DNA from 3 places in the Granulicella arctica genome. Region 2 is predicted to be linked to each of the others. Evidence: predicted binding sites of a transcription regulator. Region 2 holds the regulator's gene; each other region holds the start of a gene.
The links. The regulator LexA, encoded in region 2, represses DNA repair genes until DNA is damaged. The targets are predictions, from matches to a motif close to CANTTCGCTTTTTATTCGC.

Region 1 (10,000 bases), on a different contig from region 2:
GGAACGCTCGCGAATGGACGCAGCGGCGACCGGCCTTAACGCTGACGGGGTGCTTGAGGTGGAGCATCTCGTGGTAGAGCAGGTACTCGATGGCGCAGCGCGGCGTATCGGGGCGGTCGAAGACGCGGCTGACGACGATGGTGTTGTGGGCGGCGTCGTAGTGGCCGAGCATGCGGCGCGCGGCGTGGGCGCTCCAGGTGAGAGTGGGGCGACCGAGCAGGCCGTTGAAGAAGCGGATGTTGAGGGTCTTGAAGACCTCGTCGAGATCGTAGCGGTGACCCTGCGCGGTGGAGATGCGCTTGCGGCCGCGGGTCTGACGGATGTGCTCGGCCTGGCGGGAGATGGCTTCGGATGAGGTATGGCGGCGATAGCGGTCGGCGTGGGTGGGAGCGATGGGCTTCTTGTAGAGCTTGGCGAGAAGGATGTGGGCGATGGCGTGGTGGACGGATTCGGGCGCGGTCTCGAGGAGGTCAGAGAGGCGAACGTGGAGCTTGCCGTCGCGGAGCCGGATCGTGGTGTTAAGTGAGGTGAAGCGGCGAAAGCGGACATCGACCGGCGGGATCGGAGCGCGGGGGCGCAGTTCGCGGTACTCCATCTCGAAGATGGGGAGCAGATGGGCGGCGGAGGCTACTTTGGGCGCGCGGGGTTTTGGGGATCGGACGGCGGGTAAGGGTGGAGGAGGTAGCGTGGGTGGTTCAGGCGAAAAGAGCTGCATGATGAAGTGCAGGGGTGAGGTTCCGGGCTCTCGCTTCCTGCTCAGATAATCTCCAGATTGCGAAAAAAACGAGTCGAGATGCTGGCCGTAAACCTTCTATAATGAACGATATAGCAAAGTGATGCTGCTAAATATAGCATTCTAAACGACTTAATGGCAAATATAAGATAATAGGCGACTTAGGCTGCCATTTGATGCATTGTCTGTTCTAGGGACATTGTACGGTGAGTATAACGGATTGCTTGAAGTGGCTGTCTGTCGAGTGGGATGACGGATTTGCAGGTGAGCTTGTTGCGGTCGAACCGATGAGGTCAGGATGGCAGTGTTGTGGGTGGGTGGCGAAGGCTTAGGACACCGATCAGTGCGGATGACCCCAGTCCAGGGAGATGCACGATGCAGGTCCCGGGGGCCGCGTGCTAGCCTTCCGGGATGGGATTCGGCAGGTTTACGCTGTTGCTGATTGCAGTTTCGGGTTTCGCACAGCAGGCACCGCCACTGCCGCAGGATGCGGTTGCGGCTGCGGGGAAGACGGCGGCCACCGAGTATGCGGCCAAGCGGGAGGCTGCGCTGGCTCCTGTTTTTCAGTTCATCAGCCTGAACGATTATGCCTCGGCACTGGCGGCGGTTCGGCCGGTTCTGGCGGCTTATCCACGCGACTTCCGCGTGTTGTTTCTTGCCGCGGATGCGACGCGGGTCACGGGTGACTTTGCGGGAGCGCTGGCTCTTTACCAGCAGTGTCTTGCTTTGAACACGCTCTACGTCGGCTCCATTCATCTCGGCATGGCTCGTACCTACGCCGGGATGAACCAGTGGGCGGAGTTCAATCGGGAGCGCGTGATCGTGCAGAAGATTGCGTTGACGGGCGATCCAAACCTTTCGCTGGAACGAGGTTATGTCGTCGAGGACTACCGCTCCGGCACGCTGCACATCGAGATCCTCGAGTTTGCGGCGAGTGGACCGGCTGCGACGACTCGCTTCCGTTTCCTGTTCACGAACAGCTTCGACAAGGCGGCGCGGTTTACGCCTTCGATCGATCTTGAGGCAAACCCGGCGGACGCGACCAGCTTCGCGCATCAGTTTCCGTACCAGGCGGCGGCACACATTCGTCCCTTCGCACTCGCCGAGTATCCGAATATGCGAAGCCGCACCTTTCTCAAGTTCTATCCGGATGGCGAGCCGCCGTATGAGGACGTTCGCCGCGACGTGCTTGCGCTGGCAGCGAGCTTTCCCGGCAAAGTGCCGGTTGGGGAGAAGGCGGCTGGAGAATATCGCCCTCCCTACCAGCCCAAACCTGCGCAGACTCCTAAGCCGTAACAACCTCATCCTGCAAGGCGGGCACACGGCCACGGACGGCGAGCATGACGATCAGACCTACGACGATTGATCCAAGCGCGGCGACCTGTGCGTTACTCATGCCCCAGTAGATACGCGGATTGATGCGGACGAATTCGACTAGAAAGCGACCAAGACCGCTTAGCGCAAGGTAGAGGCCGGTGAGCCAGCCGACGGGTCGGGACTTCGCTCCTAAACGCCAGAGCAGCCAGGCCAGCGCAATTGAGAAGAGGAGTTCATAGACCGGTGTTGGTTGGACGAGAAGCGTTGTGGGGACGAGCGCATCGGGCCGCATGTGGACGCCCCATGGGAGGGTCGTCGGGATGCCGTAGTCGCCGTCGCCACTGGTGAGGCAGCCGATGCGCCCTACGCCGTAACCGATGGCAGCGGCGGGGGCGGCGAGATCGAGCATGCGGATTCCGCCGACCTTTGCTACACGGCCCTGGTACATCAGCATGGCGATGCCGGCAAGCATTCCGCCGAACCATGCAAAGCCCGCCTGAAACCAGTGCAGGAAGCCGACGACGATGTCGAGGGGATGGTGCCAGCCAACGGCGGTGATCTGGCGCATTGCATAGCGCAGGTCGGCGAGATTTTGCAGCTCGTGCCACGCCTTCGCGCCGAGTATGCCTGCGACGACCACAAGTGCGACGATGTTGAGCGCGTCTGCGTCGACACCTTTGCGAAGAAGGTTTTTATGGAGAACGACCGTTGCTGCTACCGCAGCAAGCCACAACAGCAGGCCAAAGGTGCCCAGATGGATAGGGCCAAGATTGATATAGGGGTACATATGCCTCGCAACCTAAAGTATAGCGAGGGCGGCGAAGTGCATGTCGACTTTCGCTCCGGGGGTATTCGGTTTACCTTAAGGGCATGTCTTCAAGCACGATTCAGTTCCCTCCCGCCGCCGATATGGAAATCCTCTATTCAAAGTCCCAGATTGCCGAACGTGTCGCCGCGATTGGTCAGCAGATCTCCGAAGACTACAAAGACCAGTCGATCGTGCTGATCGGCGTGCTGAAAGGAGCGGCGATCTTTCTCGCAGACCTTGCACGCGCCATCACGGTAGACGCTACCTTCGACTTCGTCGCAGTATCGAGCTACGGACGAGCGCGAGTCTCCTCCGGTGCCGTCAAGCTGATCAAGGATATCGACAATCCGATCGAAGGCAAACACGTGATCCTGGTCGAAGATATTCTCGATACGGGTCTGACGTTGAGCTATCTGCGCGGTCTGATGCTGCAGCATAAGCCCGCATCGCTGAAGATCGCGACGTGCCTCGATAAGCCGGAGCGCCGCCTGGTTCCAATCGAAGCGGACTACGTGGCATTCAGCATTCCGAATGCCTTCGTGATCGGCTACGGCATGGACTACGCCGAGCGCTACCGTAATGTGGAAGATATCCGCATCATGCCACCGGATACGGGCGGCCACTAACGAGCTTCAACCGGAAGCAATCGACATTCTGTGCGGCTACTCGGTCGTGTTTAGAAGGGCAGGCGCAGATCTTCCGCAGGTGCGGGACGTCCGAAGAGGAAGCCCTGATATCCGCCACAGCCGTGCGCTTCGAGGAGCCGATGCTGTTCCTGCGTCTCGACACCTTCTGCGATCACATCCAAACCAAGGCTCTGACCCAGGGCGATGACGGAGCGCGCGATCGCTACATCATTCGGATTCGCTACCATGTTGCGGACAAAGGTCTGATCGATCTTGAGTTGATTGAGCGGCAGGCTTTGCAGGTATGCTAGCGACGAGTAGCCAATGCCGAAGTCATCGAGCGAGAAGCGAAGACCATGGGACTTAAGCGTGGTCATCTTGGCCAGCGTGTCCTTGATGGTGCCGAACATCAGGCGTTCGGTGAACTCAAGGACAAGGTAGCGGGGATCGGCGCCGGTGCGTTCGATGATGGAAAGGATTTTGTCTACAAAGTGTGGATGACGGAACTCCTGCGCGCTGACGTTGACGGCGATGCTGAGGTGCGCCATCTCGGGCTTGCGACTCCACTCGTTTAACTGGCTACAGGCGGTTTCGAGCACCCATTGGCCAAGCGAATCAATAAAACCTTTCTCCTCCGCGAAGGGAACGAAGTCCGCGGGAGACAGGATGCCGCGCTCCGGATGCTGCCAACGGACCAGCGCCTCAACACCCTTCAAGTGCCTCTGGCGATCGACCTGCGGCTGGTAATGCAGGAGAAACTGATGGTTCTGGAGGGCTCGACGGAGATCGGTGAGCAGGGCTCCGCGTGCGGCGACGGTGGCCTGCATCTGCGGATCGAAGAAGCGAATGGTGTTACGCCCTGCTGTTTTGGCGCTGTAGAGCGCAAGATCAGCCTGCTGGAGAAGTTCCTCGCCGGACAGGTGCTCGTCGCAAAAGAGACTGACCCCTATGCTTGCGGTGCTTCGATATTCGATTCCGGAGAGCAGGTAGGGCTCACTGAGGGCGAGGAGGATCTTTTCGCCGATGCGCATGGTCTCCGCAGCGGCCTGAATCTCAGTCTCGTTGAGCTTCTCGATGATGACGACAAACTCATCCCCGCCGAGGCGGGCTACGGTATCGCAGGCACGAACGGAGCTTGTGAGGCGCCGCGCTGCCTCCTGCAGGTAGATGTCGCCGAAGGCGTGTCCGTGAGTGTCGTTGAGTGTTTTGAAGTCGTCTAGGTCAAGAAAGAGGATCGAGCCGTGCTGCGGCCGAAACGTGATGGTGGTGAGCAGCACCTCCAACCGGTCTAACAGAAAGCGCCGGTTCGGCAGAAAGGTGAGTGCGTCGTAGAAGGCGAGTCGCTTTATCTCCGCCTCGGCACGCTTTCGTTCCGTCACGTCGGTAAGAGCTATGCGGATCGTGGCGTCAGAATTTGCAGGCATCACGCGAACCAAATCGAGCTGTACAGCGAGACGGCCGCCCTTTTCGAGAGCAAGGTCCACGTCGACGGTGCGGCGGTCCCCATCTTCCTTCAATTGACGAATGCAGGTGAGGTATCGATCACGATCCTTTGCGGCGATGAAGCGAGCGAAGCGGTGGCCTAAGAGACGCGTCCTGTCGGATCCGACCAATCGAGCGCCTGTTGCATTGATATGGAGGACTACGAGCCGCAGGCTGAGGGTGACATAGCCGGTCGGGGCAAACTCATAGAGGTCCATATACTGGTCACGGGACTCCTCAAGCTCAATCTGGCCGCGACGAAGTTCATCGATCTGCGACTGCAGTTCGGCCTGTTGAATCTTCAGGCTGAGGAGACTGTCCCGATCGGGCTGTACGCCTCCAGAGTCTTCACGTGTATGCAGCAGATCCTCAACCTTGACGGCAGGATGTATCGAGGGGCTCACTATCGTGCTCTCATCCATGCCAAGCTCTCCAGCTGTTCGATCTGGCTATCTCAGTTTCATAGGCGAACAGCATCTCTCGGCGTGACGACCGCTGTATGTCATACAGACAACATATAACGGTAAGTTTTAGGAGATCAATAGGTTTGCGCTTTTATTTTACTTTTTGAAACTAGAATGCGGCTGTCGACAGAATGCGACGATCCGGTGAGACGCTCGTCAACGTAAATGCTTCCGCAAGAAGATCGTAGCTGCGGAGACGCGCTGCGTGGTCCCAGACGATGGTATTTACGACGACCTCAGTGATTTTGAGAGCCGTCGCCATCTGCCCCAACTCCTCCTTGACACGCTCCGGCGTACCGACGAAGTAGCGTGGCCACTCGCCCTCTTCTGCGGCCTGAGAGGCCTGCAGGCTTGTCTCGCCAAAGAGCTTCAGTTCACGAATTGACTCCTCAGGCGAGGCGATGGGACGCCGGTCGCCCTGGCGAATACGGCGTTGGAGGAGACGCACACTCGTGGAGAGATATTCCGCTTCCTCCTGTGTATCCGCGCAGATGACGCCGACAGCGACCATGGCCTCGGGTTCGTCCCGTAGGGCGCTCATCATGAAACCACGCTTATAGGCTTCGATAGCGGCGCGGGTGTTGACCGGGCTGAAGAAGTGCGCGAAGGCGTACGGAAGGCCGAACTCGGCTGCGGACGAGGCGCTCCACATGCTTGAACCGAGCATCCACACGTCGGGCGAGCCAGGCATGTTCGGAGATACCTGGATACGGGCGAAGGGATGGCCCACCGGGAAGTCGTGACCAAGGAATGCGAGCAATTCGCTGACCTGGTCGGGAAAATCGTCGTGCTGCTGGGTGGTGCGATCGCGCTTGAGGGCTAGCGCCTCGACCGGCCCGCCACCAGGGGCACGGCCGATACCCAGGTCCACGCGACCGGGATAAAGAGCGTGGAGCATCCGGAAACACTCGGCCACTTTGAAGGCGGTATAGTGCGGAAGCATGATGCCGCCGGAGCCGATGCGGATGCGGCGGGTCTCCGCGCCGATGCGGGCGAGCATAACCTCGGGCGCGGTACAGGCGAGGGTCTCCATAGCGTGGTGCTCGGACATCCAGAAGCGGTGATAGCCCAGTGCGTCGACGTGTCGGGCGAGACTGATGGAGCGCTGAAGGCTGTCGGCTGAGGTGCTGCCTGCAGAGACCGGCGACTGATCGAGAACCGAGAGCCGCAGCTCTCCGGGTGAAATGCTCATAGGGTATTAGATAGCGAAGCTGGCCATTCGGATACGAGTTACTTGCAAACGAAAGTACCGGCTACATACAGTTGACAGTAGATGCCAAGTTCGCTTTTCATTCGCTATAATCAGGCTTGCGACTTCCGATGAATGTACAGCGCAAACTCGAGATCCTTGCGGACGCAGCGAAGTACGATGCGTCGTGCGCCTCGTCGGGTGCAAAACGGGCCGGAAACAACGAGGGTGTCGGGCATTCCGATGGCATGGGAATTTGCCATAGCTATACGCCAGATGGTCGCTGCGTGTCTCTACTGAAGATTCTGCTGACTAATGTTTGTACCTATGACTGTGTCTTTTGCGTCAACCGGGTTTCGAGTGACATCCAGCGGGCGAGGTTTACACCGCAGGAGGTCGTCGACCTGACCCTGGACTTCTACAAGCGCAACTATATAGAGGGGCTGTTTCTCTCTTCGGGGATCGTCCAGTCGCCCGATTACACGATGGAGCAGCTGATCCAGGTGGCGAAGACGCTGCGCTCTGTGCATAAGTTCGGCGGGTATATCCACTTGAAGGCAATTCCGGGGGCGAACGAAAGGCTGATCAACGAGGCGGGGCTTTGGGCGGATCGGCTTAGCGCGAATATTGAATTGCCGACCCAGCAGGATCTTGTTCAGCTTGCTCCGGAGAAGAAGTCGGCAGTGATCGAATCGACGATGGGCCAGATCCATACGCGGAAAGAAGAGGCGGATGAGGATCGAAAAAAGTCCACGCTTGCGCCAAAGTTCGCGATGGCGGGCCAATCGACCCAGATGGTCGTCGGCGCGACACCGGCGAACGATCGGCAGATCCTGACGACAGCCACGCACCTGTACCGGGAGTACAAGCTGCGGCGAATCTACTACACCGGCTTCAGCCCCTACCCGGAGGCGGATGCGCGGCTGCCGCTGAAGGCTGCGCCGTTGATGCGGGAGCACCGGCTTTATCAGTCTGACTGGCTCATGCGCTACTACGGATACCAGGCCGAGGAGCTTACGACGCCGGAGCAGCCGGAGCTTTCGCTGACGGAAGATCCGAAGACCACCTGGGCGAAGCACCATCCGGAGTTCTTTCCGATTGACGTGAATGCAGCCCCACGCGAGGCGCTGCTGCGGGTGCCTGGGATTGGCTATCGGAGTGTCGAGCGGATTCTGTCCATTCGCAAATACCACCGTTTTGGCCTGGATGATCTCAAGAAGCTGCACGTTCGTATCAAGAGCGCCATGCCCTATATGACTACAGCTGACCACCTCCCGAACGCTCAGCCGATTGTGCCGATTGCCTCAACTTTGCAGCTCGATCTTTTTGCACCCTTCAGCGCATTGACCGGTTCGGTCTAAACTGGTGCGACCGAAGATTTGACCCGGAGGACTACTTTGCAGCGACGTGATTTCCTGACAGCCTCTACCGCAGCATCCGCCCTCGCCTTGACTGGACAGATGTCCGGCCAAACTCCCAGCGCTGGTGCGCGCGAGTTCTACCTTTTACGGACTTACCATCTACAGACGGGGCCACAGACTGCGCTGTGCGAGAAGTTCATTGCGGACGCGCTTATTCCGACCGTCAACCGGATGGGAATGAACCCGATCGGTGCCTTTAAAATCGACATCGGACCGGAGACGCCGACGTTCCTGGTGCTGATTCCGAGCAAGTCAGTCGAGGCACTGACGACGTTGGATCTGACCTTGAGTAAGGATGAGGCGTTTTTGAAGCTGGCTGATCCCTTCTGGAGCGCGCCTGCGACTGCGCCGTCGTTCCTGCGAACCGAGAGCAAGCTGCTTTCGGCGTTCGAGGGCTGGCCGAAGCTGACGCCGCCACCGTCCGCCGCGCAACATCAAAAGCGCCTCTTTCAGCTTCGGACGTATGAGAGCCCGAGCGACCGCGACCATGTTCGCAAGGTCGAGATGTTCAACAAGGGTGAGTTCGGGGTCTTCGGGCGCGCCGGATTTGACCAGGTCTTCTATGGCGACACGCTGGTCGGACCGCGCATGCCGAATCTGACGTACATGCTCAGCTTCCCTGATCTTGCAACCATGGACAAGAACTGGAAGGCATTCGGTGCCGACCCCGAGTGGAAGAAGCTTTCCACAGACCCGCGCTACCACTTTGAGGAGATCGTAAGTAACATCACGAATCTTATTCTCAGCCCACTGGCATGTTCACAGATCTAGACGCCAAACATGCGGCGACCATCATAGGAAACGTCGCCGTATGAAGCATTTGCTCCTCCAACCCGACTTTGCAGCCTGGCGGGACGCCGCACGTGAGGCGCTCCGCCTTGGCTATCGGCCAGAGGAGATCGATCTACAAGACGCGAGTGTGCCGACCACCCTGGCCTTGTCCCTGGGTAGCGATGAGACGCCGACCGGGCAGCCGATTACAGCGCCGCATACCTCGAAGACCTTTCTGGAAGCGGCAAAGTATGCGTCTGCGCACCGAGATCCGCAGCGGTGGAATCTCCTCTACCGCTTGCTGTACCGACTACAGACGGAGCGCGACCTGATGCGTGTCGAGGTGGATCGCGACGTCGATCAGCTTTTGCGACTTGACGGGCAGGTGCGGCGCGACCTTCACAAGATGCACGCCTTCGTACGCTTCCGCAAAGTGCTTGAACCGGGCGAGCCGAGCTACCCTGAAGGTCGTCCGACGGTGATCGACGAGACGGTTCTGGTGCCGGACGGGAGTCGCGAGCTTGGCGAGGAGCACCACCTTGTGCTCGCGACGCCGACGCCCTTTGGCGTGACGAAGACGGAGATTCCGGAGTGCTGGCCCGAGATCGATGCGGCAACCTCTGAGGTGACTGAGAATTGCGAGCACTTCATTGCGTGGTACCAGCCGGACCATCGTATCCTGCCGCTGGCTGCGCCGTTCTTCGCTGAGCGCTTTGCGGTGCTGCGCTGGAGCATTTTGACGCCGGATGCTTCGGTGTCGTGGGACCCGGTTACGAAGCGCCTTACCTTTTCGCCCGGGTTGCCGCGTGAGGCTGCACCTGCCGAAGACGAGCTGGAAACCCTCTGGCGCGCCTACTACGCCAGCATCTTCAACCCTGCGCGGCTGAATCCTGAGACGATGCGCAGCGAGATGCCCGTCCGCTATTGGAAGGATCTGCCCGAGGTCTCGCTCCTTCCAAATCTCATCACCAAGGCCCAGAATCGAGTCGCCACCATGGTCACGCGCCAGGAGCAGCAGCCAACTGCTCAGCCCTTCGTCCCCGCCGAACACACGATTAAGGTCATACAGGCCGCGCTCCCCTCCTGCAAGGGATGCGATCTCTACAAGCACGCCACTCAGGTTGTGCCGGGTAATGGACCGGTGGATGCCCGCCTGATGTTTGTCGGGGAACAGCCGGGGGACCAGGAA
Region 2 (10,000 bases):
GTCGAGCAGGAGTAGATCGTACTGATTGCGGGACAGCTGGTCCAGTCCAGAGGGGCCATCGATCGCCATCGTCACGTTGAATCCTTCCAGCGTGAGGAGAGTGTCAAGCGATTCACGGATAGCGCCTTCGTCATCGATGATGAGAATGCTTGCACCTGTCGAATCACGTAGCGAGCGTGTGGCTGGAAGCGATACAGAAACTGGTTCGGCGATTTCAGGCATGGATGGTCGACCTCGTATCTTCGACGGGTGTTGCGCTCGCAAGGGAAGGATATGCCGACTTCTCGCTTGTGGACAGAGAGGTTAAAGACGGGAATTCGAGGCGGAAGATGGTGCCGATGCCGACCTCACTTTCAACATGAATCTTGCCCGAGTGCTCCTGAATGATCCCGTAGGTGACGGCGAGACCCAGGCCGGTGCCTTTGCGTTGACCTTCGGGTGGGGTCGCCTTAGTCGTGAAGAATGGATCGTAGATGCGATGTAGATGCTCGCGTTCGATCCCGTTGCCGGAGTCTTGGACGACTATGAAAACGTGCGTACCGGTCTGTTCGGTTGTGACACGCAGAGAGGCATTCGGAATTCCATGCATAGCGTCCTTCGCGTTGAGGAGCAAATTAAGGACTACCTGCTGGAGCTTACCCTGATTTCCCTTGATGCGTTCGAGGGACGGGTCGAAAGCCGTATCGACACGTACCTGCGAAGTCTTAAGCTGATGATCGAGAAGTGTGAGGGTATCGCGAAGAAGCTGATTGAGATCAACGCTGGTGAACTCGCTGCCGCTGGTACGCGAAAAGTTGAGCAGGCCATTGACGATCTCTGACGCGCGGAAGGTCTGCTGCGTGATCTTCTCGAGGATCGGCGCGAGACGCGTGTCAGCGCTCATATGCTTCGTCAGCATCTGCGTGTAGCTGGAGATGACAGCCAACGGTGTATTGACCTCGTGCGCGACGCCAGCTGCTAGAAGACCAATCGAGGAGAGTTTCTCTGCTTGCGTCAATTGGACTTCGAGCTGGATGCGATCGGTAATATCGTCGACCAGGACAATACGGCCGATGGCTACCAGGTCTCGTGTCACCAGTGGCGCGATCGAGATGTTGGCAATGCGAAACTCGCCGTTCGGAAGCGCAAGACGGAATTTATAAAGTGTATGTGTGCCGTGATCGTCCCGAACGCTGGCGAAGCGAGAGACAAACTCAGGAGGGAAGACGCTTGAAAGCGGCTGACGAAGCGCCTCGTGACGCGGCTTTGAGTACATCGCCTCCATCGGTGCGTTCCAGGTCTCGATCCGATCTTCGAGGTCAACCGCAAAGACGCCAATGTTGATGGATTCAACGATATTTTCGTGAAACTCCTTAAGCCGCTCATACTCGGTGATCTTTGACTCAAGGCGCCTGTAGAGCTGGGCATTCTGGATTGCAATTCCGATGTAGCCGGCGAGCGATTCAAGAAGTTCCATGTCTTCGCTCGATAGAAAGTCCCCATCATCGGTCCGTCCGAGGCCGATTACAGCAACAGTGCGCGTACCACTTCCTTCGCGGTTTGCAACGCGGCATGGGAGATAGTAGTTGAGGTCCAGACGACCTGCGGTACGGCGTTGATCCTCGGGGAGACGTAGAACCTGTTGAGGATTCTCCAGGAAGATATGGCTATTCGATCCAGGCTCGTCGAAGTCGAGAAAGCGAACATCAAGCGCCTGAAGTTCAACGGCTTGAAGATTCGTAAGGCCGTGCGACGCGGCGAGGGAGAATGGGCTCGTGTCGCGAGCATCGGGCTCGGCCGCGAGAAACACGGCTACACGGGTCACCAGGAGAGTCTGGGGAAGGCGCTCGACGATCGAATCGACCAGAGCACGAAGATCGGTCTGCGAGTTGAGGCTTCGGCCAAAATTGATGAGTGTCTCGCGATAGTCGAAACGCTTTTGATCGAATACGCGGTCGACCCTGCCCTGGATAGCACGCTTCAAAGGGTCAAAGACAAGCCCGGTAACGACGATTGCGGCGAGCAGGCCATAGATCTTCAGGCTAGGAAGGCGAGTGTGTACCATCTCGGCCGTAACCGCGACCGCTCCGAAATAGAGGCCGACCAGGGCAGCTGTGGCGAGGGTGTACGTCACACCGCGCTTGAAGATCAGATCCACGTCCATCAGTCGATATCGAACGATCGCCCAACTGAAGGTAAGAGGAAGAAAGACGAGAGAGAGTCCGGCGAACTTCGTCACGAGCGTCGGAACCGCCATGTCAAAGACATACGGCAGGACGTAGAGCACGGTGAAGGGAATAACGGCGAGGAGCGTGCCGCGGGTCAGCCATTTCAGTTGCTGACGCTCCAGGGCCGACTCCGCTGAGCGATAACGGAAGGTGAAAACGACTGCAGCTGCGACGTAGTAGACAGCCAGATATGCGTAAGCGGTCTGATCGAGGCGATGCTTGAGAAGCTCAGTTGCTGACCAGAACTCGACCGCGGTGTACTGTAGGGCGACAAGAATGAGCCCGGGTAGATAGATGAGCGGGGTCAGGAGACGTCGGCGCCCGGCACTTCGTCGACGACTGGTGAAGTTATCCGAGAAGCTGACTGCGAAGTGAAGGAAGAGCGCCGGCTGGAGCGCTGTGGCGATGATGTTTGACCAGTAGATAGTCCAATCGAGGATGTCAAACTTTGCGGTGTACTTAAAAGCGTACAAAACGAAAGAGGTTAGGCAAAAAACAAAGAAATGAGTGGATTTTGGCGCAGTCCACCGTCGGAAGAGCACGTAAAGACCGATAGACAGGTAAACGAGAGCGATCAGGCGAGAAACTTGCAGATTGCTTTTATCGACTGGTTCGAGGATGACGTTTATGTCGAGTTTCGGTGCGAGATCACCCCGGGCGGCGGTCATCGGCCGATGGATGGCATAGCTGGCGCGCGCCCAGATGCCAGTGCTATAAATGGCTCGCTCGAACGGTGCCAGGCGCGGCGTAGCGTGGCTATTTACAGCCTCGAGAATATCTCCAGGACGAATGCCTGCGCGACTTCCGGGAGAGTCTGCTGGAACCCGCTCCGCGCGCAATCCACCCTGCGCTTCGACCCACCAAATGCCATCAGTTGGGGAATCGAAGCTGTTCTCCTGCACCAGATTGAAGCTCGCCAACAAGCAAACCGCTAAGGTCGCCAATGCAAGGCCGACGGCGAGAATGCGAGTTTGAAAAGCGTTCCTCATATGGCTGTATGTCTTGTGTAGCAAGCGTCGTTCCAACCCAATTCGCCTGCCCACTCTGCACGAAGTTGGGTGAGAACATGGCACCTGCTACTGATTTTCATAGCCAGTGCTGAAAAAAAGAATGTTGACCCTGTACGCAGTTGGTATAGCGAGTGATACGGCACTGCACTGATTTTAGTTCGGTTTACCTCGGCCGGGGGACTAAATCGGAAACCCGCGAAGTCATTCACCGTCGAGCCTATTGATGGATATAGCAGTGCTGTTAATATTCCTGTAACATTGAGTCTGACTCGTCAGACGACGCACAACAATCGCGACCTGAGATTCCCCACATCGAGATAGGAAGCAGCTGCAACTGCAGCAGTAGCAGGAACAATTGTGATTGAGGATCTGTTCGTATCGACCAATGGAATGCGTGTTCACCTGCAACGTTCGGGTGAGGGAGCGCCGCTGCTGCTGCTTCATGGTCTTGTGGGTTCGGCTCGCAACTGGCAGCAGAATATCAACTTCCTGGCGCAACATGCGACGGTCTATGCGGTCGACCTCTTCAATATGGGTGAATCGGAGCGAGTGGCTGGACTTGATGCAGGGCTTGAGGCTACCGCGGACGGCTTGGCAGGATTGATGGATGCGCTTGGGATTGCACAGGCTGACGTATCCGGACATTCTCACGGCGGCGCGGTTGCAATGATGCTGGCCGCTCGGCATCCAGAGAGGGTTCGAAAGCTGATCCTCTTTGCCCCGGCAAATCCTTTCTGCGACTTCGGACATCAGCTCATCCGCTTCTACCAGAAGCCAATCGGGCGCTGGTTTGCGCGACAGGTTCCGATGCTGCCGAGACGCCTGAAAGCTACCGCTCTGAGCCGGATGTACGGCGATCCTTCGCGGGTTGTCGACGGAACGCTCGAGGGCTACATCACAGGCCTCAAGATTCCCGGGACGATGGATCATATTCTCGCGATTCTGCGGAGCTGGTTTGACGATATGCGTGCGTTACGGCTTGTGCTTGGTGGTCTGGCAGAGAAACCAACCTTGTTGATCTGGGGTGATCTTGATCGGACGGTCGGTCTTCCTTCAGCTCACAGGCTGCAGGAGATCCTGATGCGCTCGAAGCTGCTGGTGTTTCCGGGAGTTGGTCACATCGCTTTTGCGGAGATGCCGGATGAGTGCAATCGGGCGATGCGTGATTGGCTCGCCGACGGAAGTTCGGTGATGCTAATGCCTGCGAGTCACCGAGCAGCCTAGCTGAGTTGGAATTGCTTCTGAAGCCAGGTCTGCATCTCGTGACGCATGACGTCGAGCTTTGCTGCTGGTGAACCTGGAACTCCCTGAAAGAAATGGTCTGCGCCTTCGATCCAGACCATATGTTTGGGATCAGGTGCGGTTTCGAGGACCTCTTCCATCACGTCACGCGGACCGAACTCATCGTGATCGCCGCTGAGGAAGAGCTTGGGTTCGACGCACTTGGGCAGGAAGCCGTAGGTATAATCGCGATGCTCGGCGCGAACGGGAAGGCCCAGGCCGATCAGACCTTTCACGCGTACATCGCCACAGCAGGCGCGCAGACCGACGTGGGAGCCGAACGAGAATCCGGCGAAGATGATGGGGAGCTTGAGATTGTGCTCGAGCCAGCTTAGAGCGGCGCGAACGTCGTTCTGCTCACCATGACCGTTGTCGAAGGTGCCTTCGCTGAGGCCAACTCCGCGGAAATTGAAGCGCAGAACGGGAAGGCCAAAGCTGGAGAAGACCTTCATGGCGTTGTAGACGACCTTGTTATGCATCGTCCCACCTGCTGGTGGATAGGGATGACAGACCATTGCGGCGTAGGGCGCATCTTCGCTACCGGTGTTGAGGACGGCTTCGAGTTTGCCGTCTGGACCGTAGAGGTTATCGATCGAGCGGATCTGGGAAGCGGTTTCGGTAGGGCTCATCTCTTTGAGTCTAACCGCGGAAGCGTGGCTGTAATGCTTGTCGGGTATTCTGAAGTTCCATGGCTATCGACCCGATTGCGCTCACGAAACAGCTTGTCGACATCGACTCGACGACGTATCACGAAGGATTGGCTGGTGCATTTCTGTATGAGTATCTGACAAAGCAGAAGTATGCAGTAGAGCGGCAGGCGGTTTCGCAGCCTGAGCTTGCATTGACGCCGGGCGGAGGCGAAGGGGAACGGTTCAATCTCTATGCTGCTCTGCCTGGAATCACCCCGGATGTTGTGCTGTCGACGCACATGGATACGGTTCCTCCATTCTTTGGGTGTACTGAAGACGATGAGTTTCTGTATGGACGCGGAACGTGTGATGCGAAGGGGATCATCGCGGCCCAGGTTGCGGCGGCGGATCGGTTGCGGGAAGCGGGCGTGAAGGTTGGGCTGCTGTTCGTGGTTGGGGAAGAGCGGGATTCGGCTGGGGCACTTGCGGCGAACACGACTCCGAAGGGTGCGCGGTTCCTGATCAACGGTGAGCCGACGGACAATCGACTGGCCCTGGCGACCAAGGGCGCTTTGCGGGTTGAGCTGCGGGCCAGCGGAAAGATGGCCCACTCGGCCTATCCGGAGCTGGGCGACTCGGCTATCGACAAGCTGCTTGCGTCGCTGCACGACATCATGGCGCTGGACCTTCCGGTTGAGCCTGAGATTGGCCCTTCGACTGTCAATATTGGGCTGATTTCGGGTGGTCGAGCGCCGAATGTGATCGCGGACAAGGCTGAAGCTCATCTGTTGATTCGAACTGTTGGACCTTCTTCGGACGTCAAGGATCTGATTTTAAAGGCTGTTCGCAACCGGGTCGAGGTTACCTTCTCGCTGGATCTCAGCTTTGTGCGGATGCGGAGAGTAGGTGATTTGCCGACGATGGTGGCCAAGTTCGCTACCGACATTCCGACGCTGACGAACTGGGGGGAGCCGTTTCTGCTTGGGCCGGGAAGCATCCATGTAGCGCATACGCCGGATGAGCGGATCAGCAAGCGGGAGTTGCTGGAGTGTGTGGACTTGTATGTCGGGCTGGCCACAAGTCTTGTGGACTAGACCTTAGAGTTTTTTCAAAAGTCCAAAGTCGTCAAAACATTGGACTTAGGTCTGGACCGCAAGTGGACCTGCGCGCTTGATCGACCGTGTCACGGCGATTAGAGGGGTCTAATTGGGCCTCTGTTTGTCAAACAGGCTACTTTATATTCAGAGGAATGGGGCTCAGGCGTACTTGCGCAAGACGCCCAGGACCTTGCCCTGAATGTTGACCGTGGCAGCGGGAGCATAGATCGGCGCCATCTCCTTGTTGGAGGGTTGGAGGCGGATCATGGCACCTTCTCGGTAGAAGCGCTTGAGGGTGGCATCGGCTCCGTCGATGAGGGCGACGATGATCTCACCTTCGCGTGCGGTGCTGGTGCGCTCGACCAGAACATAGTCACCGTTGACGATGTGCTCGTCGCGCATGGAATCGCCCCGGACCTCCAAAGCGAAGACCTCGCGATTGCCAATGATGTCTCCAAGGGAGATGGTCTCAGCGGTCTCGATGGCCTCAACGGGTTTACCGGCGGCGATGCGACCGAGTAACGGCAGGCGATCAAAGCCCTTTTTGCTGGAACGGGCGGGCAGAACGTCGATCGAGCGGCTGCGATTATGAGCGCGCTGTAATAGACCCTTGTTCTGGAGGTTGGTGACGTGCTTGTGCACGGTGGCAAGGGAGCTGAGGTTAAGTCCCTGGGCAATCTCTTCATACGAAGGGGAGTAGCCGTTTTTGGTCGTGAAGCCGGAGAGAAAGTCCATGACCTCTTTTTGCCGCCGCGTGATAGCCATGGCGTGATTGTAGCGAATAAAAAGCGAAGTGGAAATGTTTGTTGTTGCACAACGCGAGATTTAGCGACATGAGCCTGCGTAGTTAATCCGACCTGTCATTCCTCTTTTGGGATGGAAGCGTAGTTCAGTTTGCACGAATCCTGTTGCAGATCGCGCCTTGAAGCACCAAGGTAATAAAGCAACACCCAAGACGGTAACTGAGGTGTTCTGTGGAAGTGTGGAAAAGAAGGTTGTTTTAGCAAACTATCGAGGGACATACGCATGCGGGTTTTGATTGTTGAAGATGATGCTGCCTTAGGGTTATTTCTGCAACGGGGACTGCAACTAGAGGGACACCAGATTGAATGGGTAGGAGATGGAGAGGCGGCTGTGGCCACTCTCGAATCGTCACAATTCGACCTTGTGATTCTGGACCTCGGGCTGCCGCGACGGGATGGGGTCGAGGTGCTGACAGAGCTTCGGTCGCGATGCAAGCGGACGGCGGTTCTGGTGCTGACGGGGCGCAGCGGAGTCGAGGAGAAGGTGAAGTGTCTGGATCTGGGGGCGGATGATTGCCTGTTAAAGCCGTTCAGTTTTCACGAGTTACGAGCACGGTGTAAGGCGCTGCTGCGACGGCGGGAACAGTTTGCCGATCCTGTGCTGCGACACGGCAATGTGGAGTTGAACCGGATGACGCGCAAGGTAATGCGTGGCGCGCGAGCGGTGGAGCTAACGGGTAAGGAGTTCTCCCTGTTGGAGTTTCTGCTGGCGCGGAAAGGCCAGTGCTGCTCACGTGGGGAGTTGCTCCGGGACGTGTGGCAGATGGCCCCGGATGCGGGGACGAATGTGGTGGATGTGTACGTGAACTATCTCCGAAAGAAGCTTGGTGCTTCTGAGGCTGAGCTTGCGTTTGGCGGCGTGCAGGCAGGGGAGTTCCTGATCGAGACGGTTCGCGGTGAAGGCTATATGGTGGGCGGCCCGACCCGTAAGAAGCCAGTACGCGCGGTTCGATCGCAGGTGCTGTTTGGACAGATGCCGCTACAGATGGTTGGACAGCAGGTAGGAGCGTGAACGCGACGGGCAGGGAAGGCAGCTTGCGGCAAGAGGGAACGCTGGGTGACGTTGCCCAAGCTCTCCACGAGATGTGCCAGCCGCTTACTGCGCTGCAGTGTCGACTTGAGATCGGGCAACTGAACGAAGAGGCCGGATTGATCGGAACTGGCTTAGCTGCAGCGCGAAGGAAAGTCGGAGACGGACTATTTGCGGAGTGTCTAAGAGAGTGCAATCGCTTGAGTACGACGGTGATTGCGATGCGGTCGGTGATCCAACAAGCGATGGAACGAGAGAGGGTTGGGTGATGGGATGGCGGCTGGACAGACTGTACTTGGGCAGGTAGCGGGAAGACCGGGACCAGCGATGGTTGGCGGGCGTGAGTTTGCGGCGATGCGGACGGTAGTGCTGGTGAGTGCGGACGCCGGGCTGCGTGGACGGTTGCGAGCGACCCTGACGGGCCTGCGGTGGCAGGTCCGCGAGGCAAGCGGAGGGGCTGAGGCGATGGGCCATTTAGAGATGGCGCGGGCTGAGGCGATGTTGCTGGATAGCTGGCTGCCGGATCTTGAAGTGGGCGAGTTTGCGGGACAACTGCGGCTGCTGTACCCGGCGATGGACCTGGTGCAGGTGGATGGCGGAGTGGAGAGTGGAGGGGCGCGCAGTCCGCGACGCAATGAGCTGCTGCATGCGCTGCGGGAGTCGCAGGATGGGTCGGAGATGGAGGCCCCGGTGAGCCGGCCGGAGCATACGGCGGTGCAGACCCAGAGTGTGCAGATGCCGTTGCTCGAAGATATGAGGGTTCGGCAGACTGGACCGCCGGACGAGGTATTGATTGCGGGGATGGTGGGGCGGAGCGAACCCATGCGGGAGTTGGCGCGGCTGATCCGGCTGGTGGCTCCGCGGACGGCTACGGTGCTGATCGAAGGAGAGACGGGGACGGGCAAGGAGGTAGTGGCGAAGGCGCTGCATCGGCTCAGTGCGCGGGCTTCAAGGGCGTTTACGGTGCTGAACTGCGCGGCTATTCCCGAGACGCTGCTGGAGGCGGAGTTGTTCGGCCATGCTCGCGGCGCGTTTACAGGGGCGGTGCAATCGCGCACGGGACGGATTGAGGCGGCTGATGGAGGCACGCTATTTTTGGACGAGATTGGCGAGATGCCGCTGGCGCTACAGGCGAAGATGCTGCGGTTTCTAGAGACAGGCGAGCTGCAACGGGTGGGCGATAACGAATTGACGCGGGTCGATGTGCGGGTGATCGCGGCGACACACCAGCCTTTGGAGAAACGCGCGGAGGAGCGGCTGTTTCGGTTGGACCTTTATCATCGGCTGGCTGTATTTCCGGTGGAGGTGCCAGCGCTGCGGGAGCGTATGGATGACCTGCCTCTGCTGATTGACCATTTTCTTGAGCAGATGGGACAGACGATGCCGCAGAAGAAGATCTCCGCTGCAGCGGTGGCGAAGCTACAGGAGCATGGCTGGCCGGGGAATGTCCGAGAGCTGATGCACGTACTGGAACGAGGAGCAATTCTTGCCGGAGATCGGCCGCAGATTGAGGTAGATGAGATACGGCTGCGACGGGCTACGAGCAGGAACGGGAATTAAGTTCGCCGTGGTTTTGTTGATGAAGCCCCTAAGTCGGCATATATGCGACATAAGTGCGATGGTCGTTTTCTTGTGTTCAAACTCTATCTATACTGGAGGCAAAGAAACTTGCACCATTGATTGGCTTCTGCACTAGTTCTGGGGTCTGAAAGGTAAGGGGTCACTTGAACTATTACGCCATCCCGGATTTCCTGGCTGTCGGGATGATTGTGCTCGTCTCCTTTGCATTGCGACGGCTGAATCGGCAGACGCGGTTTCGATACTGGGCGCTCGGATGGCAGGTCCTGCTGGTGCACACCATTCTGCATGTGGTGACGATCCAGAATGGGCGCTGGCAGCTCTACCAGGATACGGCGAGCATGGTGGCGATCTCGCTGTCGAGT
Region 3 (10,000 bases), on a different contig from region 2:
AAACGAGCGGAGTTTGTGCAAATAGCCTTGGCCATCGTGACCCTCATTCTCGTCACCGCAGAATGGATCACCCATCGTATCGTTCACAATGCTCCCTAGCTCCTCCGTTTCTCAGGATGATCTCCGGTCCGCTCGTTCATCTCCTCGTCCAATCGCGCATGCAGACGCTCACTGAACCCAACAGGTAATTCAAACACTCGCTCGTCCGCAGTGAGAATCAAAATATTGCGTGTTGAATCGAGAATCGCCGAGCATATCTCGCAATGCTCCAGATGCCGTTGCACCAGCTCCTTCGTCTCCTCCGGCAGTGTGTCATCCAGATAGTCAGAGATGTAGTCCCAAACATGCTTACACTCTATAACCATGGGATCCATCTCCTCTTTGGATTGATACTCTTCAGCTGCGGCGTCAACTGTTTCTGCAGCATCATGCGTGCGCGGTGTAATCGAACTTTCACCGTTCCTATACTGATCGTCAATGCTTCGGCCGTCTCCTTCACGCTGAGTTCTTCAACATCGCGCAGCAGGAAGACCTGACGATAGATCTCCGGCAAAGTCGTCACTGCCGTTTTCAGAATCTCCCGAACTTCCTTACGCTCCAGCGCCTCCGACGGAACCTCGTGCCAATCGCGCAGCAGCGCCGGAGAGACGTGGCCGCCATTCTCCGGTGTCTCGTCCAGCGATTCAACGCGGATGGAACCCTGACGACGCAGTCGACTGCGAGCCTCATTGAGCGTAATGCTAATCAGCCACGTGCTGAATTTGGCCTCTGCGCGAAAGCTTGCCAGGTTGCGATACGCCTTGAGAAACGCCTCCTGAGCAACATCTTCCGCATCCGCGTCGTTCTTCATAAATGAGAGCGCCATCATGTAAACGCTGCGCTCATAAGGGCGGATAAGTTCGTGATACAGCTCCGTACTCCCATCCAGAATGGAAGCTATCAATTGCTCCTCGTTCCTGTTCCCGGGCTCCGCAATCACAGGTTTGCTCCGTCATAAAAACGGGTTGCAAGACGAGCTATGACCACTGAAATGTCAACCGAGAAGAGAATCTTCAAACCCCAAACTGAAATGTCTGCGTGAACCGCATGCAACTAGCCGCAATTAAACCAACAGAGCCCGTTACTCCAAGTTAGAGTGAATGCCAGCTGAATAGTTACAACAGAAGGCACACCCTTACGCCAGACGTTCTGACTTCCATTAGAGGCTGAACGTAAACAACGTTACGCCTCGCTACGAAGTTGCTGGTTCTTGTAGAGCAACTCCAGCACAAGCCGTTGCAGGCGAGCGTTCTCACGCTGCAACTCCTGCAGAAGAGTGGCAAGTGTCATCGAGGACTCGGGCGAAGATTCATGTGAAGGCGTTAGCGTCATCTGAGCTACTCCTGAGATCTTGGAGAAGATTAAACCGCAGTCTGTTCGGAACCGGGCTCTACTGGGCCAAACCCGCAACCCCGTCCACGCATCCCCGATCGAAATCGTTCGCGCTGTTCCGGAGTCATAGTCGCAAAGCGTTCGTCCATATGCCGCTTCCATCTGCGACCGCCAGAATGCCGATGAAAGCCCCCGAAGAGAATCTTTGTCAGCAGCAGCAGACCGAGAGCCTGCGCAAAGCTGAGCGTTCTCAGGCCAAAGAGCGCAGGCATCAGCCAGTTCCAAAGACGCATCACTATCTCGCCGAAAACCACCACTGCGACAAGAACCATCGCGACAATTCGTAAACCTTTTACAACACGATACTTGTTCATACCTACTCCTTATTCACTTACAAAATCACGATTGAGTTGCTGCAGGCGTCGCCTCAAATGCAACACGGCGTAACGCTTACGTGAGAGAAGCGTGTTCACACTCACACCGCTCTCCTCCGAAAGTTCCTTGAAGCTTCGGCCAAGCAACTCGTGTGCAATAAACACCTCACGCTGTTCACTCGGCAGTTCCTCGAGAGCCTCATCGAGCGCTTCGAAGATCAGGTTGCGCGCGTAGATAGCATCCGGCCCACCATCCTCCGAGGGCAGCAGATCCAGAAGAGTGTCAGAGTCCGGACCGCCAGAGAGTGAAGCATCGAGTGAATCCGAACTCTGCCGGCGGAAGAGATCAGTAATCCGATTCCGTGCGACGCGAAACAACCAGGCTGTCACCTGCTCGACTGGCTTCAGCAGCCGATAGCTCTGGATCAATTCATAGAAAACATCCTGAAGCACATCCTCGGCGTCCCCCGCGTCAAAGACCCGTTTGCCGATGAAGCTCCGGAGCCGCGGTTCATCGCGCTTCAGTGCCTCAGCAATAAAATGGTCCTGCTCGGCGATCGTCCAATCCTGGCTCAACATCGGCTCCCGTGCGTCGCCCGGCAACGATCTCTGCAGGGCTTCTACAAGTGTTAACGGGTGAACTCGAAAAATATTGTAAAGAAGTTTTAAAACATACAGACCGCTACAACTCTCCAAAGATGGACGATGGTGATTCAGTAGTCTCACGGAAGTTACTTAGCCCCACACCCACAAGACGGAATCGCTGCATCGCCGCAACATTAACACGCTCTCGCAGCAAAAGAGCGATTGCAGCAAGCTCTTCCCAAGTCTCTGGCGGAACAAGCGGTGTGAGACTGCGCGTCAGCGTCTTGAACTCACTCGTCTTCAACTTCAGCACAACTGTCTTCGCCACACGCATGTCCCTGCGCGAAGCCGCCCATACCTTCTCTGCAAGCCGCAGAATGACCTCATCCATCTCAGTAAGCGGAATGTCCCGCTCGAACGTATCCTCAGCTGATATCGATTTAGCGGTTCTATCGGGAACCACGGGATGATGATCCACACCGCGTGCAAGCTCGTACAGCCTTCTTCCATACCGTCCGAAATGCTCTTCAAGAGCGGCTTGATCGCGAACCAGCAAATCCCCTACCGTCGCAATCCCAATTGTCTTCAGCCGAGCCTCTGTGACCTTCCCTACCCCCGGTATCCGGCCCACCAGCAACGGTGCAAGAAACACCTCGATCTCCTGCGGCTGAATCACAAACAATCCATCCGGTTTCCGCCAGTCAGAAGCAATCTTCGCAAGGAACTTGTTCGGCGCCACCCCTGCGGACGCGGTCAAGTGAAGTTCCTCACGTATCTGTTCCCGAATCGTTTTGGCGACCCGCGTCGCCGTAGGCAGCCCCGTCTTGTTCTCCGTCACATCCAGGTAAGCCTCATCAAGCGATAGCGGCTCAACAAGGTCAGTATGCCGCAGAAATATCTCCCGAACCGCGCGGGAGACAGCCTTGTAGCGCGTAAAGTCCGGCGGAACGAAAACGGCCTCGGGGCACAGCCGTTCCGCTGTGATTGCAGGCATTGCCGATCGCACCCCAAACTTGCGCGCCTCGTACGAAGCCGCGCAGACCACCGACCGATTGCCCCGCCATGCCACCACGACCGGCCGTCCCCGCAATCCGGGATTATCCCGCTGCTCGACCGACGCATAGAACGCATCCATGTCGACGTGGACGATCTTCCGCATCGCCACGCTCTCTGTCGATCCAGTCCCTATCTCAGTCTCAGAGAGCATTGCATCCTCGATCGGCCCAGATAGCAGCCATACTCGATACCGGAGAGCACACACCCATCATAAGCGAAGAAATAGCGAAGTCCGATGCAAAAGCACACAGCATCACGAAAACTCAAATTCCAGTCTGAGTTCCAGTTGGCGCGAGGAGCACCCGCTCCTCGCGCCGACCTTTACTGTGCCGTCACCTTCACAAACTCGTCCGTCTTCTCCCACTTAATGTGCAGCTCCGTCGAAGCACCAGAAGTGTTCTCAAAGCTAAGCGACATCACCTCCTGAGGGGAGCTAAGCGCCTTGCCCGTCAGCGGCGTTCGTCCAAGATCCTGCCCCTCGCTGTACTCCGTACCCCACTGGCCGGTCTGCTTGTTCACGATCAACAGCCACTTGTCCGCGTTCGGCAAGGAGTAGATGGTGTAAGTCCCCGCCGGAACATCAAGCGTACCGATCTTCAGGTTTGTAGAAGTCTTTAAAGTAGTCGCTGGATTGGCACCCGTCCGCCAAACCTGTCCGTACGGCACCAGGCCGCCGACGATCTTGCGCCCGCGCATATGAGGAGTGTTGTAATCGATCGTAACGGACTTGCCATTTAACATCACGGAAGCCTTCGCAGGAGGGCTCGGCATTGGCTTGGCGGGGTCGGCTTTCATCTCACCCATCTGGGCGACACACGCGGTGGTCACAAGGAGACTACAGGCAAAGGAGGCGAACGAGCGGAGGAGCATAAGCGATCTCTCTTTCAATATCGAATCAGGTGTGGTCATGCTACGCTTAACTTACGCGCCTGTAGCTCAGCTGGATAGAGCGGCAGCCTCCGAAGCTGTAGGTCGCAGGTTCGACTCCTGCCGGGCGCACCACATCTCCTTCAACTAGGACCGACACCCTCACCAAATAATTCCCCTCCTCAAAAGCAAACGGCTCCGGATAACCGGAGCCGTTTGCAGGTTAGCAGTGCTGATTAGAAGAACAGCTTTGCCGAGACCTGCAGTTGACGTGGTCCATACAGGGTATTGTTCGTGCCCGAAGCAGCGTCGAACGCCGCGGTTCCCGTGCCGGTAAAGGGGGTGATGCATCCCTGTACAGGAGATCCCGCTGGAGCGGCAGCCGTCGTCTTGCAGGTGGTGGACGTCGCAGTCGCAGGGACATACGTGGAGTAAGTCGAATTCACGCTTGTGATGATGCGATGGTTGGCAAGGTTGAATGCCTCTCCAATGAACTGAAGTTTAATGCTGTCGTGGATCGGGATATCGCGCGAGACACGAAAATCCAGATTGTTGAACCCGGGGCCAACGATGCTGTTACGTCCGATCTGGGGAGGCCGACCGGTCGTTGCGGCGCCAGATCCGGAACTGATCGCACCGCCATAGATACCGCCTGCCGAACCGTAGCTGCTTGCGCTGCCGTTATACACGGTGCCGCTCATGCCGGCGACGATCGGCTGACCCGCAGAAGCGGTCTCCGTACCCGAGAAGACGAACCCATCAATGATGTTCTTCGCCCACTTATTGTCATGGAAAAGCTGCGGCTGATAGACCAGGCTCAGCACGAAGCGATTGCGAACATCGATGTCCGAAAGACCATTCTCCGCCCGTACATTGTTCGGATCGAGAACGGTGTTACCACCGTAGAACGTTCCGAACGCTCCCTGTACCTGGTCGGTGTCCGTTGCCCGCGCCCAAGTGTAGTTACCAAGAACTTCCAGCCCGTTGGCAAAGGGACGCCGTACCGTCACAGCAAGCGAGTTGTACCAGGCATTAGCCACACTGAAGCCGGTGTTATAGGACTGGAGTCGTGAGTCACGGCGATCCGAAAGAATATAGACCGGAACCGTGATCTGCTTGACGAGATTGTTCGATGCATCAAGCACGTTGTAGCTGCGCGAACCATGCGGTGTCTGCCCAATCAGGTTGGCATCGAGAAACACCGGGAGCCGCAGCGACCGCGAACCAACATATCCTACGCCCAGCGAAATCTTGCCGGGAAGCGCCTGCTCCATCCCGAACTCCGCCTCATGGGAGAGCGGCGGAACGAAGTTGGGATCGAGCCCATGGAAGCTCTGCGTGCCAAGCTTGCCTGCACCGGCAACCGCAGGTGCCGTACCGCCGCTCGGAAAGAGTGCGCTCGAGAGCGGGGGGCCGGTAGGCGAGAAGGGAACATTGGGGTAGAGCAGGCCGGCGGCCGCTGCTGTCGTAGCCGTGCAGATATTGGTGCAGCCCTGGTAGTTGTAGTTCACCTGCACAACGCCATTCTCAACCCGCATTGCATAGTACGTGCTGCCTTGGTTCAGGCCGGAGTAGAGACCGTAGCCACCACGAAAGACCGTCCCTGGGTGGGGCGAGTAGCTGAAGCCGATGCGGGGTTGTACGCGATTTGTAACGTTCTTGATCGTGCTGCTATAGGTCGTCGATAGCGGGGCGAAGTTCGTGTTGTTCTGGATCGGAGGCGGTGTCAATTGGATGTCGTAACGAACGCCGATGTTCACCGTCAAGTTTTGACGAACCTTCCAGCTGTCCTCTGCGAACCCGTCGAAGATCTTGAACCAGAAGTCATCAAGCCCGGCCTTGTTCCCCGTGTTGATCTGGTCAACCGTCTGGACGAAGGTGTTGTAGTGGGCGCCCGCAAACGGATCGGTATCGCCTGGCTGGCCACGGAACGAGTCGGCAATCCAACCTTGAAAGCTGGACGTGTTCGTACCGCTGCTGTATCCGTAAACGCCGCCACCCTGGAAGAGATTAATCATCACTTCATGGATGATGTTGGCGTCCCCACCGAACTTGAAGGAGTGATGGCCATGCACAGTTGAAAACACATCGGTGATCTGCGTCCGATGCTCGTCTGGCTCTGCAATACGAGGCAGCGCGTTCGGCATACCGTACGTAACGGCTCCCATGGCAACGCTCGGTCCGGAAGCATTCGCACCGGCAGTCTCGAGATCGCGACCATACTGGAAGTGAACCTGGTTGACCGAACGGCCAGAGACCTGCGTCGTCAGACCCGCAACAAGAAAACGCTCATGGTAGCTCGTAGGACCGTTGGTGCTTGGCGAACTGTTACTGAATGTTGGTGCCGGAGCATATCCGTAGGTGCTATCGAAGTTCGCAAAGTTGTAGTTCACAAAAACGTCGTTCTTGCTGTTGATGTGATAATCCAACCGCGGAAAGAAGATATTTTCCTTGCTGAAGCGAGATGGCGGAGCCGAAGTAAGTCCCGCAGTCGTCAACAGAAAATTGATGCCGCTCTGACACTGTGCCGCAGTGATCGTCGTCGGGCATTGGGTCGGCGTAATGATATTGGTGTTCGCCGTCGGACCTGAAGGCGTCAGCGAAATAGTATTCGTATCGGTGTAAAGCGCGCGACCCACACGACGGAAGCCGTCATAGGTAAAGAAATAGAAGAGACGATCCTTGATGATCGGACCACCGACGCTGCCACCGAACTGCTGCTGCTGATGGATCGGCTGGGTCAGCAGGAACGGGTTACCATTCGCGTGAAGCGCCTGGTACTTGCTCACTGGATCAAGCGCATTCAGTGTCGGGTAGCGCAGATAGTAGAAGAGGTCTCCGTGAATCGCGTTCGTACCAGACTTGGTGATCGCATTCACCTGCCCACCAACCGCTTGTCCGAACTCTACGGAGTAGTTCGAGGTCTCAGCCTGAAACTCCTTGATCGAATCGAGCGAATACACGTACGGTGCGCCTGACGAACGACCGCGAGCCTCGGAGAACAGCATCTGGTTGTTGTTCGCACCGTCCACATAGTTCTGGTTGTACAAACCGCTGATGCCATGGAAGCTGACCAGGCCCGTGCCGCCATCCTGAACAACGTTCGGCGTTAGCAGAACGAAGTCGCTCCAGTTGCGCCCATTCACCGGCAGATTCGAGATGAGTGTCTGGTCGACGGTCTGTGAAACCTCCGTCTTATCCGTGTCGATCAAAGGCGACTGGCTTGTCACCACAACCTCAGTCGTAACGGACGCAGCAGGGAGCACTGCATCGACGCTCAGAAACTGTCCGACGGTGAGAACTAGATTCTTGCGGTCCACCTTACCGAAGGTCCCGCCACCCAGCGTGACCTCATAGTGACCCGGCTGAAGAAAGCTCGCCGTGTAGGAACCGTCCGAGTTCGTCGTAATGGACCGTGACACACCGGTGTCGGTATCCAGCACGAGTACTGGCGCATTCGGAACGGCAGCGCCGCTCGCATCTGTCACGTTGCCCGTGATGTTGCCGACACCGGAGGTCTGCGCGTGCAGTGTTAGGCCCGTGGAGAGAACAAAGGCAGAAGCAACGGTCAAAGAGAGCAGGTGTTTCGAAATACTGGACAAGGTCATAAAAGGCGAAGCTCCTGGGATACAAACACCGAGACACAAAACTTGCGAAGTGAACGAGGCCTGACCGGGATTGAAGATGGAACTGCGTGCCAAAAGGGTCACGCGTTCAGGTCCGGCCAGAACATAAATTTTGTTATTCCTCTACGCTCTTTCACTTCAGGAGCGATGTCAAGCAGAGATTCGTCCGCCATTCCTATGTTTTTGTTGCATCTCGCTCAGAAGCTACAGCTTCCAATAGAAATGTACGTCTTCTCGTAAGACACAAAGAAAAATGCAGGAAATCCGCACATTTCCTCGTCTCCACAATGAAGATTAAGGAATGGAAAAAAACTCAGAATTCTAGTGCAGTTGGTCGGGAATAACAGCGTATTGGATCAGCAGTTCGAAGGGAACAATCTTCAAAGTAGCCTCATGCGTCGCTTCCAGCACGATCGGACACGCCGCTCCGGCCTGCTGTACCTGCAGCCACCGTGCCGCACACACGCACCACCGGTCACCCGGCTTCAACCCTGCAAAGTAAGAACGCGGCGTAGACAGATCATTGCCTAAAGCCTTCGAAGCGGCAAGAAATGGCTCATCCACAATGCAGCAAACGGTGTGAACACCCAGATCGTCGGGGCCCGTCTCGCAGCAACCCGTCCGATAATACCCAGTCATCGGCTCGCAACCGCAGGTTGCAAGTGGTTGACCAAGAACGTTCTTACCCTGTGCTTTTTGTGGTTCCGCTTTCGCCATAATTTTCTATCCTGCCGCTCACCATAATACAGACGCATGGTGTCATCTGGCAGCCGCCACCCTGCACCCATCAACGAAAAAGCGCCCCATGCCACTCGTTCAACGAGCGGCACAAGGCGCCTCAACAAATCATGACTACTTCGCGGACATAGCCATCTGCTGTTGATACTCCTCATACGGTCCCTTGTGGTCCGTAATGTGGAAGTCAGTCGGCCCACCCTCGAAGTGCCAGATGCGCGTCCCAGCCTCCTCGATCAAGTCCTGGTCATGCGTCACGAGAAACACCGTTCCCTCATACTTCTGGATCGCTTGGTTCAGCGCATTGATGCTCTCAAGATCCAGGTGGTTCGTAGGTTCATCGAGCACCAGCACGTTCGGCTTCTGCAGCATGATCTTGCAGAATAGCAACCGTGCAGCCTCTCCTCCAGAAAGTGAATCGGTCTTCTTCAAACCCTCTTCACCCTTGAAGAGCATCTGCCCAAGAATGCCGCGAATATCTTCCTTAGTCGCCGAAGGATCGAACTGGTGCAGCCAGTCGCTCGCCGTCATCCCAAGCTGGATCGAGCCCTTATGGTCCTGCGCGAAGTACCCAATCGACACCTCGTGGCCCCACTTGACCGTGCCCGAGTCGATCGAAACATCCTTCTCCTCGATCCCCGGTCCATTCGCCAGCAGAGCCTTCAGCAGCGTCGTCTTTCCCTGGCCGTTGCGCCCCATCAGGATGACCTTATCGCCCCGATTGACCGCAGCCGAGAAGCTCTTGATCACGTGCTCGAGCTTGCCGTCCTTCTGCTCATACGTCTTGTTCACCTGCTCAAACTCAACCACCGTCTTGCCCGAAGGACGCTCCATCTTGAAGCTGATAAACGGGCGCGCAATGTTCGACCGCGCAAGCTCCGAAGTCGCCAGCCGCTCGACCTCCTTCTTACGTGAGTTCACCTGGCTCGAACGTGTACCCGCCGAGAACCGCGCGATGAAGTCGTTCAACTGCGCAATCTTCTTCTCACGCTGCTCGTTCTGGCTCTCAATGCGCGTACGGACGCTAGTCTTCTGGAACACCATGTCGTCATACCCGCCGTTGTACGTGATGATCGTCTCGTAATCGATATCCGCGATATGCGTGCAGACGTTATTCAAAAAGTGGCGATCATGCGAGATCGTGATAACCGTCCCGTTATAGCGAACCAGGAAGTCCTGCAGCCAGTGGATTGACTCAAGGTCAAGCGAGTTCGTAGGCTCATCCAGCAGCAGTCCCTGCGGATTACCGAACAGCGCCTGCGCCAGCAGCACGCGAACCTTCTGGCCGCCCTGCAACTCCGCCATCTTGCGCTCGTGCAGTTCATCCGGAATATCAAGCCCCTGCAGCAGCACCGCCGCGTTTGACTCGGCCTCGTAGCCATCCTC

Region 1: OHL20_RS19180 (putative DNA modification/repair radical SAM protein) is a predicted target of LexA. The motif match lies at 6,709-6,727, and genes of this name have one in related genera.
Region 3: dinB (DNA polymerase IV) is a predicted target of LexA. The motif match lies at 3,601-3,619, and genes of this name have one in related genera.

What each region holds. Positions count from the first base shown of each region.
Region 1 covers NZ_JAGTUT010000001.1:4,539,529-4,549,528, reverse strand. The annotation lists gene OHL20_RS19210 (M48 family metalloprotease) at 1-595, opposite strand, end outside; gene OHL20_RS19205 (tetratricopeptide repeat protein) at 1,169-2,029, shown strand; gene OHL20_RS19200 (prolipoprotein diacylglyceryl transferase) at 2,019-2,837, opposite strand; gene hpt (hypoxanthine phosphoribosyltransferase) at 2,921-3,484, shown strand; gene OHL20_RS19190 (putative bifunctional diguanylate cyclase/phosphodiesterase) at 3,535-5,388, opposite strand; gene OHL20_RS19185 (LLM class flavin-dependent oxidoreductase) at 5,540-6,622, opposite strand; gene OHL20_RS19180 (putative DNA modification/repair radical SAM protein) at 6,751-7,980, shown strand; gene OHL20_RS19175 (NIPSNAP family protein) at 8,017-8,811, shown strand; gene OHL20_RS19170 (UdgX family uracil-DNA binding protein) at 8,852-10,000, shown strand, end outside.
Region 2 covers NZ_JAGTUT010000002.1:313,893-323,892, reverse strand. The annotation lists gene OHL20_RS21355 (sigma-54-dependent transcriptional regulator) at 1-222, opposite strand, end outside; gene OHL20_RS21350 (GAF domain-containing sensor histidine kinase) at 215-3,196, opposite strand; gene OHL20_RS21345 (alpha/beta fold hydrolase) at 3,575-4,441, shown strand; gene OHL20_RS21340 (alpha/beta hydrolase) at 4,438-5,127, opposite strand; gene OHL20_RS21335 (M20/M25/M40 family metallo-hydrolase) at 5,187-6,221, shown strand; gene lexA (transcriptional repressor LexA) at 6,384-6,989, opposite strand; gene OHL20_RS21325 (response regulator transcription factor) at 7,251-8,039, shown strand; gene OHL20_RS21320 (sigma-54 dependent transcriptional regulator) at 8,319-9,617, shown strand; gene OHL20_RS21315 (GGDEF domain-containing protein) at 9,782-10,000, shown strand, end outside.
Region 3 covers NZ_JAGTUT010000001.1:859,184-869,183, forward strand. The annotation lists gene OHL20_RS03470 (hypothetical protein) at 1-99, shown strand, start outside; gene OHL20_RS03475 (anti-sigma factor family protein) at 96-365, opposite strand; gene OHL20_RS03480 (sigma-70 family RNA polymerase sigma factor) at 356-943, opposite strand; gene OHL20_RS03485 (hypothetical protein) at 1,222-1,371, opposite strand; gene OHL20_RS03490 (DUF3106 domain-containing protein) at 1,401-1,745, opposite strand; gene OHL20_RS03495 (RNA polymerase sigma factor) at 1,755-2,348, opposite strand; gene dinB (DNA polymerase IV) at 2,428-3,537, opposite strand; gene OHL20_RS03505 (DUF2911 domain-containing protein) at 3,708-4,256, opposite strand; tRNA gene OHL20_RS03510 (tRNA-Arg) at 4,312-4,388, shown strand; gene OHL20_RS03515 (TonB-dependent receptor) at 4,490-7,861, opposite strand; gene OHL20_RS03520 (DUF2237 family protein) at 8,201-8,596, opposite strand; gene OHL20_RS03525 (ABC-F family ATP-binding cassette domain-containing protein) at 8,732-10,000, opposite strand, start outside.